2 regions of the Nocardia sp. CA-290969 genome follow, and region 2 is predicted to be linked to the other one. Evidence: predicted binding sites of a transcription regulator. Region 2 holds the regulator's gene; the other holds the start of a gene.

Region 1 (7,642 bases), 190 kb from region 2:
TGGGTGGTTGTACCGCCGGGCAGGCCTGGGAAATCTTCGACAGCCTTCCGGCGGCTCCGGTGAACGAGGTGACCACCGGCCGCTGGCGCGGCGAAGAACTGCCCACCGGCCATCCGATGGACGGCACGCTGTCCGAATCGGGTTGGTACGGAAAGCAGTTCGACGCCCCCGATCAGGTGCACCCGCTGCTGTTCACCGATGAGCGGGGCACCGTTTTCGCGGTCGACCCGCGCCGGGTGCCGCTGTCGCTGGCCGGTAAGTTCCCGGCGCACTGGTTGCGGCCCGTGCGGAACAGGTTGCGTACCGTCGCCCCGCTGCTGCGAACCCGGAAACCGACGGCGCGCCTACGCGATATCGAGTACCGGGGTGTGGTGAGTGCGGCCATGGTCTACGACCACCTGCCCATCATCGATCATTTCCGGCGGGTCGACGAGGAGACCCTGCTCGGGGTGATGGATATGCGCGGGATGGCCGAACCCTACTTCTTCGTGCTGCGGCGCTGACTACGGCTGCCCGGCCGCGGAGCCGGTCGGCGCGCTGCCACGCAGCTATGCGGTAGCGGCCGGCCGCAGGATCACCTTGCCCAGCGGGCGCCGCGACTCCACCAGTTCGTGTCCGCGGGCGGCTTGATCGAGCGGCAGGGTGGTTTCGACCGGCGACGCCAGCGCGGGCACCCGGGCGAGGATATCGGTCCGGGCGCCGTCCGCCCGCTGCTGCCAGGCCGGACCGGCGCACGCGGTGAGCGTGAGGCCGCCCGGAATCAGCTCGGCCGCCGATACCTGCGCTGGGGCACCGGAGAGCCAGCCGTAACTCAGCATCCGGCCCGATCCGGGAGTCATGGCCGGGAGAAGCGCCGCCGCCGAGGTGCCGCCGATGGAATCGAAGACGACATCGACGGTGCCCGGCGCACGCTCGGCGAGCTCGTCGGTCCACCCTTCGTTACGGTGGTCGATGACCAGATCGGCGCCCAGCGCACGCGCGTGCTCGATCTTGGCGGGGCCGCCCGCGGTGGCGATCACTCGTGCCGCACCGAACTCCCGGGCCAGCTGGATCAGATAGCTGCCCACTCCGGTCGCCGCGGCCTCGACCACGACCGTCTCCGACCCGGTCAGCTTCGCCGTATTCAGCAGGGTCAACGCGATCGAACCGCTCATGATCGCAGCGGCCGCGTCCTCGGCGGATACCTCGTCCGGGATGAGTGTCGCGTTCTGCGCCGGCGCGCAGACGAACTCGGCATAGGACCCGGACCCGTCGGTGGAGACCACTACGCGCCGGCCCACGAGATCGGCCGCGATACCGGCGCCCACCTCGACGACTTCCCCGGCAGCCTGGAAGCCGAAGATCACCGGCGGCGGCGTGGCCATGGGGAAGGCGCCGGCGCGCAGCTGGGTTTCGGGGTAGAGGACGGGGATCGCGGCGGCGCGGATCAGGATTTCTCCGGCGGCCGGGCGCGGTCGTGGGACCTCGCGCGCCACCAGGACCTCGGGTCCGCCGGTACCCGTCATTACGATTGCCTGCATTGGAACTCCATAACTTGACTGATGGTCCACTTATTGCATGTAAAGATATGGACCGTCGGTCAACTTGTCAACGAAGGTGGTGCCATGCCCCCCGCGAAGGAACGCGCGGACGCAGCCCGCAACCGGCGCGCCATCCTCGACGCGACCGCCGCCCTGCTCGCCGAACACGGTGCCGAGGGCGTCACCATGGACCGGGTCGCGGCCGCCGCGGGGGTGGGGAAGGGGACCATCTTCCATCGCTTCGGCAGCCGCGCCGGGCTACTGCACGAGATGGTCGCCGAACGGGCGCTGGCCTTGCGGGCGCGGGTGGCCGAAGGCCCGCCGCCGCTGGGACCGGGGGCTCCGGCGGCCGACCGGCTGGGTGCCTTTCTCGCGGCCATGGCCGGTCTGGTCGTCGACAATCTGGAGCTGATGGCGATCCTGCGGGCCGAGCCGCCGCATCCACGTACCGAGGAATTGCACCGGTTCTGGCGGGAGCATATGACGAACCTGCTCGCGCAGGTGCGGCCGGACCTGGACGCCGAAACGGTCGGCCGGTTGCTGCTGGATGCACTGGCCGGCGCGACCGTGTCCGAGCTGGCCCGTGCGGGTGAAACCGATCGATTGCTGGCGGCGGTACGGGAACTGGTGGATTCGGTATTACACGCCCGGTAGGAGTTCCGGCGCGCTCAGCGCACTCCGTGCGGACGGAACTGGATGCTGATCCGCGGGCCGGTCACCTGCCGCGATTTCGGCACGGCGTGTTCCCAGGTGCGCTGGCACGACCCGCCCATGACGAACAGGTCGCCGTGACCCGGCCGGAAACGCAGGCTCGGTCCGCCCGCGCGCGGCCGCAGGAGTAGCGGCCGGGGGGCGCCCAGCGTGAGGATGGCGACCATGGTGTCGTGTACGGCGCCGCGCCCCAGGGTGTCGCCGTGCCAGGCCACGCTGTCGCGGCCGTCGCGGTAGTAGCACAGCCCGGCGGTGGTGAACCCTTCGCCGAGTTCCGCCCGGTAATGGTCGCTCAACGCGTTGCGAGCCTCGGCGAGGACGGGATCCGGCAGCGTCGAAGTTTCGCCGTAGAAACACAGCAGCCGCGGTACCTCCACGACGCGGTCGTACATCGGCCGCTGCTCGGCGCGCCACGGTACCGCCGTGACGAGGCGGTCGAAGAGTTCGTCGGCGCCCCGCAGCCAGCCGGGGCGCAGATCCACCCAGGCGCCCGCGCTGAGATGAGTCCGGCGGATTCCCGTCAGCGGTTCCAGCTCGATCGCGCCGAAGCCGTCGAGCAGTGATCGTTGCAGAGGTGCCGGCATGAGATCAGCTTAGCGAACCGCCGAACATACGTTCGATAATGCCGAGGGCTGCCGGCCCGGCTGCCGTGCCGCGGGCGGTCGTCGCCACGAGGGCTGTATCGCTGGGCGGCGGTCGCTTCACCCGGCAGTTCGGTGTCGGGGAACCGGCTCCGTGCGGCGCCGGGTTCCGGGCGCCTCGATCGGGCGAGTCGAAATCGCGCACGCCCGGCGTCGGCCGTCGCCGCCGGTCACGCCCGGGTTCGCTGCCGCGGAAACCGGCATTGCCCGACGCGGCGTCCGCTGCCGGCTGCTCAGGGGTCATCGAAGCGCGCCACTTCGCGTCCGCCGTTCTGTGCCGGGAGGTATCAGCGTCGGCGCAGGATGTCGTGGGCGACGGCGACGGCCGCGTCGAAACATTCGTCGTCGGACAGGGGAAGGTCGCCCATCATCGCGGTACTCCAGCTGATGGCGAGCAGGGCCTGGCGGGCGTGGAAGACATCCAGGGGTGCGTGCTCGGGTTCGGTCATCAGATCGGCGATCAGCCGGAACTGATAGCGCAGGCTGACTCCGAAACCCAGCTCCCGGAAGGCCGGCTGGTTCTCGTGCATGAACCGCACCATGTCGCGGCCGGTGTTGTGCAGCAGGGCGCCGTAGCGGTCGAGGATTTCGGCGGCGCGCGCCGGGCCGGGCGGCGTGTTCCCGGCCCAGGTGATCAATTCGTCGATACCGCGCCGGACGTCGTCGGAGAGGCTGGCGACGATATCTTCCTTCGTCCGGAAGTGGTAGTACAGCGCGGCTTTGGTGACACCGAGGTGTTCGGCGATCTGGCGCAGCGAGGTCTTCTCGTAGCCCTGTTCGGAGAACAGTTCCATCGCCACCGCCCGGATGCGGTCACGGGTATCGCTGCGCCGGGCGGCCAACGGCTTCTCCTCGGGATCGACGGTCTGCGGCAGGAGCCTACTGGGGGCGCTGTCCCGAAGCTCGTCCCGTGATCTTTTGCGGCGCATATTCTCGCCGCCGGTGCGAAGAGGTGGTTAACTAGCCGGGCGGCAAGTAAGTAAAGCCAGGAGGTTCAGGATGACCGAATTGCCCGCCCCGATCCCCACCGCCGGCGTCGCGATGACCGCTCTCGGGGTCGCGCTGGTCCGGGTCCGCGAAACCGCGCGGCCCGACCGTTTGTACGCCGATCCGCTGGCCGAGGCTTTCGTCGCCGCCGCCCGTCCCGCCTTCGACGAAGAGCGCTGGTCGCGCCTGGTGGAACTGGCCGGCCAGTTCTACGACGGCCGCACGCTCGCGGTGAAAGGCGTCGACGATCACATCCGGGAAGCCGTCGCGGCCGGGTGCGCGCAGATCGTCCTGCTCGGCGCCGGCCTCGACACCCGGGCATTCCGGCTCGACCTCCCGCGCGGCATCGCGTTCTTCGAGGTAGACCTGCCCGAACTGTTCGCCTTCAAGGAACCTGTCCTGGCCGCCCACCGGGCGCAGCCCGTGTGCACGCGCCATGTGGTGGCGGCGGATCTACGGGGCGATTGGGACCGGGTTCTGTCGGCACAGGGTTTCCGCACCGACCTACCGACGGCGTGGATCGACGAGGGGGTACTCGGCTACCTCCCGCGAGTGGACGCCTATGCGGTGGCAGCCGTCGCGACCCGGCTCTCCGCGCCCGGCAGCCGGTTCGGGCTCGGGCGTTTCCAGGTCGCCGCGGCCGAACCCCGCTACCGCGCACTGCGCGAACTCGTCCAGGAGGCCCCGGGGGAGCGGCCGGTGAACGGGCTCGGTCCCGACGGGGAATCGTGGTTCGCCGCGCACGGCTGGCAGACCTCCTTCCGCGCCTGGGATGATCTCGTCGCTCCCTACGGGCGGCCGGGGGCCATGGGTGGAGACCCCACTGTCGGGCATGTCCTGGCTGTCCGGGAATGACTGCACCCCGGCGCGGTAACCGTCCTCACACCGCACGCGCCTCCCTGTGAGAGTGGCGGCGCTCACAGGTTGTTCAGCGCCCTCACCTGGTGAAAAGTGCCGTTTGCGGGCTGATAGGCTGCTCGGCGTAAGACATCCTTTAACGGACCGTCCGGTGAGGCGGGGAAGGAGGTCGGCATGGCTGTGCCCGAAGAACGGGCCACCACGTCCGGCGCTGCCGAGGCGGTGCCACCCGTTGAGCGGCATACGCCGGAATGGGTGGCGGCGGGACGGGAACTGTTGTCCCCCTCCGATGTCGGCCGGACCATCGCGCGGATCGCGCATCAGATCATCGAACGCACCGCCCTCGATTCGGGCGAGCCCGCGACGCCTCGCGTGGTGTTGATCGGGATCCCGACCCGGGGCACCACGCTCGCGGCGCGGCTCACCGACAAGATCGAGGAATTCTCCGGTGTACGCCCGGCGCTCGGCTCTCTCGATATCACGCTCTACCGCGACGACCTGCGCAGCAAACCGCATCGTCCGCTGGAGCGCACCTCGGTGCCCGAGGGCGGGGTCGAAGACGCGCTGGTCGTCCTGGTCGACGATGTGCTCTTCTCCGGCCGCACCGTCCGTTCCGCGCTCGACGCCCTGCGGGATCTGGGCCGCCCGCGGGCCGTGCAGCTCGCGGTACTCGTCGACCGGGGGCACCGGGAACTGCCGATCCGCGCGGATTTCGTGGGTAAGAACGTGCCCACCGCGCGCACCGAGGATGTTTCGGTGCTGCTGAGCGAACAGGACGGCCGCGACGGCGTCTTCCTGCATCAGGGGGAGGGACAGTGAGACATCTGCTGACGGTCACCGATCTGGACCTCGACGCGGCCACCGCGCTGCTCGACGAGGCGGAACGGTTCGAACAAGCACTGCTGGGCCGGGAGGTCCGCAAACTGCCCACCCTGCGCGGGCGCACGGTGATGACGGTGTTCTTCGAGAACTCCACCCGGACCCGGGTCTCGTTCGAGGTCGCCGGGAAATGGATGAGCGCCGACGTGATCAATGTGAGCGCGAGCAGTTCGTCGGTGGCCAAGGGGGAATCGCTGCGCGATACCGCGCTCACCCTGCACGCCGCCGGTGCCGACGCGCTCATCGTGCGCCATCCCGCCTCGGGTGCGGCGCATCAGATCGCGCACTGGTTCGAGGGCTGGTCGCGACGGTCGGGCAGTGCGGTGCCGGCGGTGATCAACGCCGGTGACGGTATGCACGAACACCCCACCCAAGCCCTGCTCGACGCCCTCACGCTGCGGCAGCGGCTCGGCGATATCGCCGGGCGGCGCGTGGTGATCGTCGGCGATATCCTGCACAGCCGGGTCGCCCGGTCCAATGCCTTCCTGCTGTCCACGCTGGGCGCGGAAGTGGTGCTGGTGGCGCCGCGCACGCTGCTGCCGGTGGGGGTCGAGGACTGGCCGGTGCGGGTGTCGGTGGATCTGGATTCCGAGCTGCCCGGCGCCGACGCCGTGCTCATGCTGCGGGTTCAGGCGGAACGGATGAACGGCGGGTTCTTCCCGTCGGCGCGGGAGTACGCGGTGCGTTACGGGCTGTCCGAGCGGCGGGTCGGGCTGCTCGACGAGCACGCCGTGGTACTGCACCCGGGCCCGATGCTGCGCGGTATGGAGATCGCTTCCTCGGTAGCGGATTCGCCGCGCGCCGCCGTATTGCAACAGGTGACGAATGGAGTCCACATGCGTATGGCGGTGCTGTTCCGCCTGCTGGTCGGTGTGCAGGAGGCCGCGGCGTGAGCGCGTCAGGCCCGGAGGAGGCAGCGCAGCGTAACCACGGAGGGCCCGCGCGCACGCCCGATGGACACAGCGTGAGCGCGTCAGGCCCGGAGGAGGCAGCGCAGCGTAACCACGGAGGGCCCGCGCGCACGCCCGATGGACACAGCGTGAGCGTGAGCGGGAGCGGGAATGCCGGTGCTGCCACCGTTCTGATCACCGGGGTGCGGCTCTACGGCGAGGGTGATCCGGTCGATGTGCTGATCGCCGATGGGGTGATCCGGGAGATCGGGCCCGAGTTGAGCGCCGACGGTGCCGAGGTCGTCGCCGCCGACGGACAGGTGCTGCTGCCCGGGTTCGTGGATCTGCACACCCATCTGCGGGAACCCGGCCGGGAAGACACCGAGACCATCGAATCCGGTTCCGCCGCCGCGGCGCTCGGTGGGTATACGGCCGTTTTCGCCATGGCCAATACCGCACCCGTCGCCGATACCCAGGTGATCACCGATCACGTGTGGCGGCGTGGCCGGGAGGTCGGGCTCGTGGATGTGTATCCGGTGGGCGCGGTGACGGTCGGGCTCGCAGGTGAGCAGCTCGCCGAAATGGGCACCATGGCATCCGGCGCGAGTGCGGTCCGGATGTTCTCCGACGACGGGCACTGCGTCCACGACCCGCTCATCATGCGGCGGGCGCTGGAGTACGCGCGGTCGCTGGACGTACTGATCGCCCAGCACGCGGAGGAGCCGCGGCTGACCCGGGGCGCGGTCGCGCACGAGGGCCCGACGGCGGCCCGGCTGGGCCTCGCGGGCTGGCCGCGGGCCGCGGAGGAATCCATCGTGGCCCGGGACGCGCTGCTCGCCCGGGACGCCGGTGCGCGGGTACATATCTGTCACGCGTCGACCGCGGGCACGGTCGAGCTGGTGAAATGGGCCAAGGATCAGGGGATCGCGATCACCGCCGAGGTCACGCCGCATCACCTGCTGCTCACCGATGCCCGGCTGGAAACCTATGACGCGGTGAACAAGGTGAACCCACCCCTGCGCGAGGGCTCCGATACCGAGGCGCTGCGGCAGGCGCTGGCCGCCGGGATCGTCGACTGCGTCGCCACCGACCACGCGCCGCACGCCGAACAGGACAAATGCTGCGAATTCGCGGCGGCCCGCCCCGGCATGCTCGG
Region 2 (7,642 bases):
AGGATGACCGCGGCGGCCAGGACGGTGATGATCAACCCGGTGACCCAGGTCTGCACATTCCATTCCGATTCGATATTCGCCGCGACCGTATTGGCCTGCGTCATATTGCCGATACCGAAAGAGGCGACCACACCGGCCACGGCGAAGAAGCCGCCGAGGAAGATACCGACCGGACCTTTGATGCCCTGCCGGAGATAGTGCATCGGCCCGCCGGCCTGCTTACCGGCGGCGTCGGTACGGCGGAAGCGCACACCCAGGAACGCCTCGCTGTACTTGGTGGCCATACCGACCAGGCCGGTCACCCACATCCAGAACACCGCGCCCGGGCCACCCAGCGAGATGGCGGTGGCGACACCGGCGATATTGCCCACGCCCACGGTGGCCGCCAGCGCGGTCGACAAGGCCTGATAGTGCGAGATATCACCTTCGGCGTCCGCGTCGCTGCGATCGAGGAAACCGAGCCGGAACGCGAGCGTGAACCGGCGCAGCTGAATACCGCGCAGCAGCACGGTCAGGTACAGCCCCGTCAGCAGGAGCAGCGGGATCAGCAGCCAGGGACCCCAGATGAAGTCACTGGCATTGCCGAGAAACTCGTCGAACCCGTCCATATAAGAGAAAACCGCCTCGTAGTACGGACCGTAGCCGGCGTCGCGCCACGGTCACCGGGTCACCGGCGCATCGCCGCTGATATTTCGGTTGGCATTCAACCATCCCGGCGCGACCTCGGTGCGATGAGTGCGTGGCGAGGCATATCGGACACGTATTTATCAATGTCTCGAAATGCCAGGTCGCCGGCGGCCGAGGTCCCGAGTGCATGCAAATCGCCACGCTGTCCAGGGGGATTGCCGGGACCTCGGCGTCAGGGCCCGCGCCGTTGTGCACGGTGCCGGTTTCAGAAACTGCCGGTCCCCGCTTTCCTCCCCGGTCCGGTGACCAGCGGCAGGTCGAGTGTTGTGCGTATGCCGGGTGCCGCCGCCACCACCGCGGGGACAGCGTTGACCACGCGCATCGCGGTCGCCACCAGACCTGCGTGATTGTGGTCGCCGGTCGCGCTGGAGAGACGGATATCCATGTGGTAGTTCGGCTCACCGGTGATCTCGACCCGGTAGGAGCCGCCCTCCTGCGCCGGCTGCGGCCACTCGGGTGCCAGATCGGCGCGCAACCGGGTGACATGCTCGAGCACCGTGACCACTTCGTCGCCCACCATGCCGCGGACCTCGAAACGCACCCCGGCGGTGGTACCGGCGGTGATCGGGCCCGCCGCGATCTCGAAATCCTCCGGCGCGGGAATCCGCTCGTGGGTTTCGGTGACGGCGTCCAGTTCCACCCCGAGCCCCGCCGCCAGCTGCCGCACCACACTGCCCCAGGCCAGCGACAGCACTCCCGGCTGCAGCAGCATGGGAGTTTCGTCGAGCGGTTTGCCGAAGCCCATGATGTCGAACATCACCGCCGCGTTGTCGTAGGTGGCGTAGTCGACGATCTCCATACAGCGGATCCGGTCGACCCGCCGGCAGGTGCCCGCGAGGGCCAGCGGGAGCAGGTCGTTGGCGAACCCGGGATCGATACCGTTGACGAAAATGGATGCGCCGCCCGCCGCCGCGGCTTCCTCGATCGGGCGCAGCAGATCCTCGGGCAGCACGTGCCACGGGTATTGCAGGAACACCGGCGCGCTCGCCGCGACGTTCACGCCCGCCGAAAGGATGTCCCGCAGATCGGCCAGCGCCTCCACGAGCCTGTTGTCGGTCATCGCCGTATAAACCACGACGTCGGGTTTCGCGGCGAGCAGCGCCGCGGAATCGGTGGTCGCCAGGACGCCGGTGCGGAGATCGAGGCCGGCGAGTTCACCGGCATCCCGGCCTGCTTTCTCATCGCTCGAGACGTGAACACCGACCAGTTCGAGCCGTGGGTCGTCGATGATTCCGGCCAGGGCGTGCTTACCGACATTGCCGGTGCCCCAATGCACTACGCGATAGGTCACGGTGTTCTCCTCACAGGTCCGGGATCGGGATATCGAGATTCGGCGCGATCAGCCCGCCGTCGGTTTCGATGACTTTGCCGGTCAGATAACCACCGGCCGGGGACGCCAGGAACAGGGCGGTGGCCGCGATATCGGCCGGATCGCCGATCCGGCGCAACGGCGTCGCCTTCTCCAGGGCGCCCCGCAGGTTGTCGTCCGCGGCGACGATCTCCAGGGAGGAGGTCGCGATGGAACCGGGGGCGATGGCGTTGACCCGGATCCGCGGGCACAGATCCATCGCGGCCAGCCGGGTGTAGTGCGCCAGCGCGGCTTTGGCGGTGCCGTAGGCGGCGAACGCCCGGCCCGGGAGCCGGCCCATCGTCGAGGTGATATTGATGATCGAACCGCCGCCGGCGGTGTCCAGCATGAGGGGGACGGCCGCCCGGACCAGGGCGTGCGCGTTGGCGACATTGAAATCGAACGCCTGCGTCAGATTGTCCGGGGAGGTGTCGAGCAGGGGTTTCGGCAGCGCGCCGCCGACATTGTTGACCACGATATCGAGCCGGCCGAACTCCGCGGCGGCGGCTTCCGCCAGCGCCGCGCAGGCCGCGGGGTCGGCGAGGTCGGCCGCCACGATATGCGCCCGGCGGCCGAGTTCGCGGACCTGTCCGGCGACCGATTCGAGATCGGATTCGGTACGCGCGGCGATCACGACGTCCGCGCCGGCCTCGGCGAAACCCAGGGCGATCGCGGCCCCCAGACCGCGGCCGGCGCCGGTCACCACGGCTACCCGGTCGTCGAGCCGGAACCTGTCCAGAATCATGGTCTTCTCCTGAGGTCGACTAGGCTGATGACGACTATTCGACGAAGTACCAACGAATAGTCGATGCAGTGTAGGGCCCGGCAGCGCGGGCGACAAGGGAGCGGTGACAGATGGCGGCATCGGGTTCCCCGCCCACCCGGCGGGTGGTGGCGGTGGTCGAGCTACTCCGGGAATCGCCCCGGGCGCGTACGGTGTCCGAGATCGCCGACGCGCTGTCACTGGCCCGCGCCACGGTGACCGCCGTACTCGCCGAACTGTCCGTGGCGCAGTGGGTCGTGCGCGACGCGAGCCGCGCCTACCGGCTGGGGCCGGCCTTGACGCGGCTCACCACCGCGGAAACCCCGGGTACCGACGCGGCCGTGGGTGCGGAACTGGCGGCCCTGGCGGAGGCGGCCGGATGTGGGGCGACGCTGAGCCGGATCGCCGGCGACCGACTCACCCTCGTCGCCAAACAGTACGCCAACGCGCCGGTCGTGCCCGGATTGTCGGTGGGACAGTCGATCCCGCTGGCGTATCCGGCCGGTGCCGCGGTGATGCCGTGGCGGCCGGCCGCCGAACGTGACCGCTGGCTCGGCTCGGCGAGGAACCAGGCCGGAGCCCGCGAGCTGCTGGATTTCGTTACCGCGTACGGATTCGCCATGTTCCGGCCCGAGGACGACGACGCCGGACTGGTCGACGTGCTCACCGAACTCCTCGGCGCGCTCGGTGCCGAACTCCTGCAGCCGGCGCTGCGCGCGAAACTCTTGCGTCAGCTCGCCCGGCTGACCGCACGCGCCTACACCGCGGCGGATCTCGAAGCGCCGCACGCGCTTCCGGTGAGCTACATCTCCGCACCGGTGTACCGGGGCGCGGAAACGCCCTACGAAGTGCAGTTGGGTCCGCTGCGCGCGGAGGTGGGACCGGCCGACCGGGCACGTTATGCCCGGCTCATCCGGGCGGGAGCCCGTGCGGTTTCGGCGGCGTTCGAATGGGGCGGCCCGCGGGATACCGAAACCACCCGGACAGCGGGTCGCCGAGCGCATCGCTGAGGATCATTGAATCTGCGCGCGTTCGGCGCCACCGGGATGCGCTGCTGTCCGGACTGTTGCCCACGGGGACCGGCCGCTCCGGCGCGGCCCGCGCCGAGGTGTCCGGTCAGGCGCGGGTCGCGGTAGGCCGACCCGTCGGCGGGGCTGTGTCAGGAGGCTTCGCCGGTATCACCGCTCAGCGCGCCGGCGGCGTCGGTGGATCTGCGTCCGAAAGGAGCCCGGCAACAGCTTCCGGGGTCCACTGTCCCGCCGCGCCCGGGCGGCTGGCCAGGTAGCCGGCGGTCTCGGTGACCGACCAGCGATGCGCCGCGCGCAGTCCGATGCCGATCCGGCGGAGATACGCCGGTGCGGGCGGGTTACCGGGCAGGTCGCGCCACCTGCGGCCGGCTGTGCAGGTAACGATGGGTACGCCCTGAAAAGAGCCGGGACACACCAGGGTTTCGTAACGACCGGGGCCGAGGTGGGCGCGGCCGGTCCGCAGGACCTCGGTCAGATCGAGGTCGGTACCCGCGGGGCGGTACATCTCCTGCGCGGCGATATCACTGAACTGGCCCCGGGTGAGCAGATATGCGTGCGCCGGAGTTTCGGCGGGCGTCGCCGGATCGTAGAAGGCGCGCCCGCCGGACCAGATCGCCGAGCGGGTCGCGAAATAGAGCAACCCGGGCAGGACCATGCCGATCGACCGCGCGGGCGGAGTCCGGTCCCGGCAGCCGCGCAGCGGCGACCGGCCGGAGACGGACTCGCTCGCAGGCGTGGTGACCGGTGCGCCGACGGCGCCATCGGGAACATCACCGGACAGATAGCAGCCCAGCCGGTCCGGATTCGCATTCGACCCGTAGGCCGCGTACCACACCAGGCCGGGTGTGGCCGCGAGATCGGCATCGGTGCGTGGCCTCGCGACGACAACGGTCTGCCTGCTCAACGGTTCTCACCACCTCGCTCCGGTATCCCGCGGTGAGCGCCGTGTACACCCGCGCACCGTGCCACGCCGGTCCGCTCAGATCTTGCGGATCACCGTCACGACCTTGCCCAGGATCCGGGCGTCGTTACCCGGGATCGGCTCGAACAGCGGGTTGTGCGGCATCAGCCAGACATCCTTACCGCTGCGCTTGAAAGTTTTGACGGTGGCCTCGCCGTCGAGCATGGCCGCGACGATATCGCCGTTGTCGGCCACGTTCTGCTGCCGGACCACCACCCAGTCACCGTCGCAGATGGCGGCGTCGACCATGGATTCACCGACGACCTTCAGCAGGAACAGCGATCCGTCGCCGACCAGTTCACGCGGGAGCGGGAACACATCCTCCACGGCCTGTTCGGCCAGGATCGGGCCACCGGCGGCGATGCGACCCAGCACCGGGACGTAGGTGGGGACGGGCTGGTCTGTGCCGCCGTCCTCGGCGCGTGCGACGGTGTCGGCGGCGACCGCGCCGTCGGCAGGAGCCAGGGTCGTCACCGAACGCACGGCCTCGTCCATTCCGCGGACGTCCACGGCGCGGGGGCGGTTGGGGTCGCGGCGCAGATAGCCTTTGCGCTCCAGTGTGCGCAGCTGGTGGGCGACCGACGAGGTCGAGTTCAGCCCCACGGCGTCGCCGATCTCGCGGATGCTGGGCGGATAGCCGCGCATGCTCACCGAGGATCGGATCACGTCGAGCACCTTGCGCTGACGCACGGTGAGATCCGCCCCGGTCGCCACCGGTTCGGGGCCGGCACCGATATCGGCTCCGTCACCCGTGTCGTCTGATTGGCTCACCACAACCGCCCTTTCTCGTCGGTCTTCGCGTCCGGCGGACCACTCCTGGTGGTGGCTCCGCGCCGGAGGTGCCCGAAGTTCATACCGTGGCAGTGAATCTAGTCCGAGCGTTGCGATCTATCAAACATCTGTTCGAGGTATGTCCGGCGTTGCTACTGACAACGGCTCCTTCGCATGGTAGAAATTCGAACATCAGTTCGTCGAACATTTGATCGAATCCAGCCGAGGTTCCGCGAAGCGACCAGCACGGAGGTCCATCCGATGAACACTGCGATCAGCGTGACCGGCACCGGTGCGTGGGAAGACGCCACCGCACGTCCGGCACTCGTTCCGATCCCGCCGGGGGAGACCGGAACGGGGCATCCGGATGGTGGCGGGTCACCGATGCCGGTCGCCGGCCGTGCCGCCCGGCCCTGTACCGGGATGGCACGGCCGGCGGCGGGGTCCGGCGGTCGTGCGGTAGTGGGATCGCGTTCCGGCACGCAGGCGGGCGCACCAGGCCGTCGTCGCGCCGCTGCCCGCGTGGAACCCGTGCGGTCCCCGGCTCGCCGGGGCCCTGCGGTCGCGCCTGTTCCGGACGAGCTCGTCCAGCGCGCCCGCGCCGGTTTCGCGGCGACGGCCCTTACGGCAGTGATCACGGCCGCCGTCGTGACCGGTTTCCTCGCCCTCGCGCATCTGCGGGCACCCGAACCCCAACCTGCCCCCGTTCCGGCCGGAATACCGGCCGTGGCGGTGCCGCCGGCCGCCGGCGCGGGATCCGGGATCCGGTAGCTCGTGGCCGGGTCCAGGCGCGGTCCCGGGGTGAGCGAAACCACGGCACACCCCGTGCCGGTATCCTCGATGTGTTATGCAGATGAGCCGGTGCCTGCCACCGGCCCACCCGGCACCGGGCAGCCACCCGGTGCCAGCGCTCGCCGGACCCGCGACCGCCGCCGGTTCGGCCGCGAGCGTTCGCAGCGACGAAGGACCCCGGATGCATTGCCCGTACTGCCGACACCCCGACTCCCGGGTCGTCGACTCGCGACTGGCCGACGAGGGCGCCGCCATTCGCCGCAGACGCTCATGCCCCGAATGCGGCCGTCGCTTCACCACCGTGGAAACGGCGATCCTGTCGGTCGTCAAACGCAGCGGGGTCACCGAACCCTTCAGCCGGGAGAAGGTCATCCGCGGGGTGCGCCGGGCCTGTCAGGGCCGCGAGGTCGACGACGACGCGCTGAACTTGCTGGCCCAGCAGGTGGAGGACGCGGTGCGGGCCAAGGGATCGCCCGAGGTGCCGAGCCATGAGGTCGGCCTGGCGATACTCGGGCCGCTACGCGAGTTGGACGAGGTGGCGTACCTGCGTTTCGCCTCGGTGTATCGATCGTTCACCTCGGCCGAGGATTTCGAACGCGAGATCCGGGAGATCCGCCGGGCGCGTGCCGCGGTAGTCGGCGGCGAGTGATCCGGTGCAGCCGCCGGGTGGGTATCCGCTCGGCGTTGCACAACGTTCGCCGGGGCACCCGCTGTACGTATGTGGTCGTGTAGGAGTCGGGTCGGCTCTCTGCGACGTCGGCGGGATATGCGCCGACCGGCCGCTGCGGTCCGGCGGCGACGGTGCTGAAGACCAGGGCACTCTTACCGGACCGGAGACTCCGGAGCCCCGCGCATCGGGTCGATTCCTCCGCACCGCACAGCCGCAGAGGGATTCGGTGCCGTGGGCCGGAGCACCCGGAACCGCACGGCGTCGGCTGTGATCAGCGCCGAATAGCGGCGGCCGCCTTCTGAATCCTCTTCACCGACACCGGATACGGGGTGCCGAGCCGCTGCGCGAACAGGCTGACCCGTAGTTCCTGGATCATCCACCAGAGCTCGGTGACCTCCGGCGCGGACCGCCGCGATTCCGGTAATCCGGCGAGCAACTGGTTGTAGACGGTGACCGCCGCGTCGACCTCCGCCATGGCACGGCGGTCGCGATCGGCCGAACCGGGCAGTGCCGCCAGCCGTTCGGCGGCGCCCCTGAGGTAGCGGGGGAGTTCCCGCAACCGCCCCGGGCCCCACTCCGAGACGAATCCGTCGAAAACGAGGTCTGCCAGCTGATCGCGGAC

The links. The regulator LexA, encoded in region 2, represses DNA repair genes until DNA is damaged. The targets are predictions, from matches to a motif close to CGAACANNTGTTCG.
Region 1: the regulator LexA is predicted to act here: its motif matches at 2,837-2,850, upstream of ACQEVO_RS06675 (alpha-ketoglutarate-dependent dioxygenase AlkB).

Annotation. Positions count from the first base shown of each region.
Region 1 covers NZ_JBNJNJ010000001.1:1,409,963-1,417,604, forward strand. The annotation lists gene ACQEVO_RS06660 (DUF4334 domain-containing protein) at 1-503, shown strand, start outside; gene ACQEVO_RS06665 (quinone oxidoreductase family protein) at 549-1,520, opposite strand; gene ACQEVO_RS06670 (TetR/AcrR family transcriptional regulator) at 1,605-2,174, shown strand; gene ACQEVO_RS06675 (alpha-ketoglutarate-dependent dioxygenase AlkB) at 2,189-2,815, opposite strand; gene ACQEVO_RS06680 (TetR/AcrR family transcriptional regulator) at 3,160-3,801, opposite strand; gene ACQEVO_RS06685 (SAM-dependent methyltransferase) at 3,872-4,714, shown strand; gene pyrR (bifunctional pyr operon transcriptional regulator/uracil phosphoribosyltransferase PyrR) at 4,892-5,536, shown strand; gene ACQEVO_RS06695 (aspartate carbamoyltransferase catalytic subunit) at 5,533-6,489, shown strand; gene ACQEVO_RS06700 (dihydroorotase) at 6,642-7,642, shown strand, end outside.
Region 2 covers NZ_JBNJNJ010000001.1:1,218,745-1,226,386, forward strand. The annotation lists gene ACQEVO_RS05785 (alanine/glycine:cation symporter family protein) at 1-608, opposite strand, end outside; gene ACQEVO_RS05790 (NAD(P)H-dependent amine dehydrogenase family protein) at 893-1,978, opposite strand; gene ACQEVO_RS05795 (SDR family oxidoreductase) at 1,989-2,780, opposite strand; gene ACQEVO_RS05800 (helix-turn-helix domain-containing protein) at 2,891-3,808, shown strand; gene ACQEVO_RS05805 (histone deacetylase) at 3,984-4,730, opposite strand; gene lexA (transcriptional repressor LexA) at 4,806-5,522, opposite strand; gene nrdR (transcriptional regulator NrdR) at 6,532-6,999, shown strand; gene hrpA (ATP-dependent RNA helicase HrpA) at 7,292-7,642, opposite strand, start outside.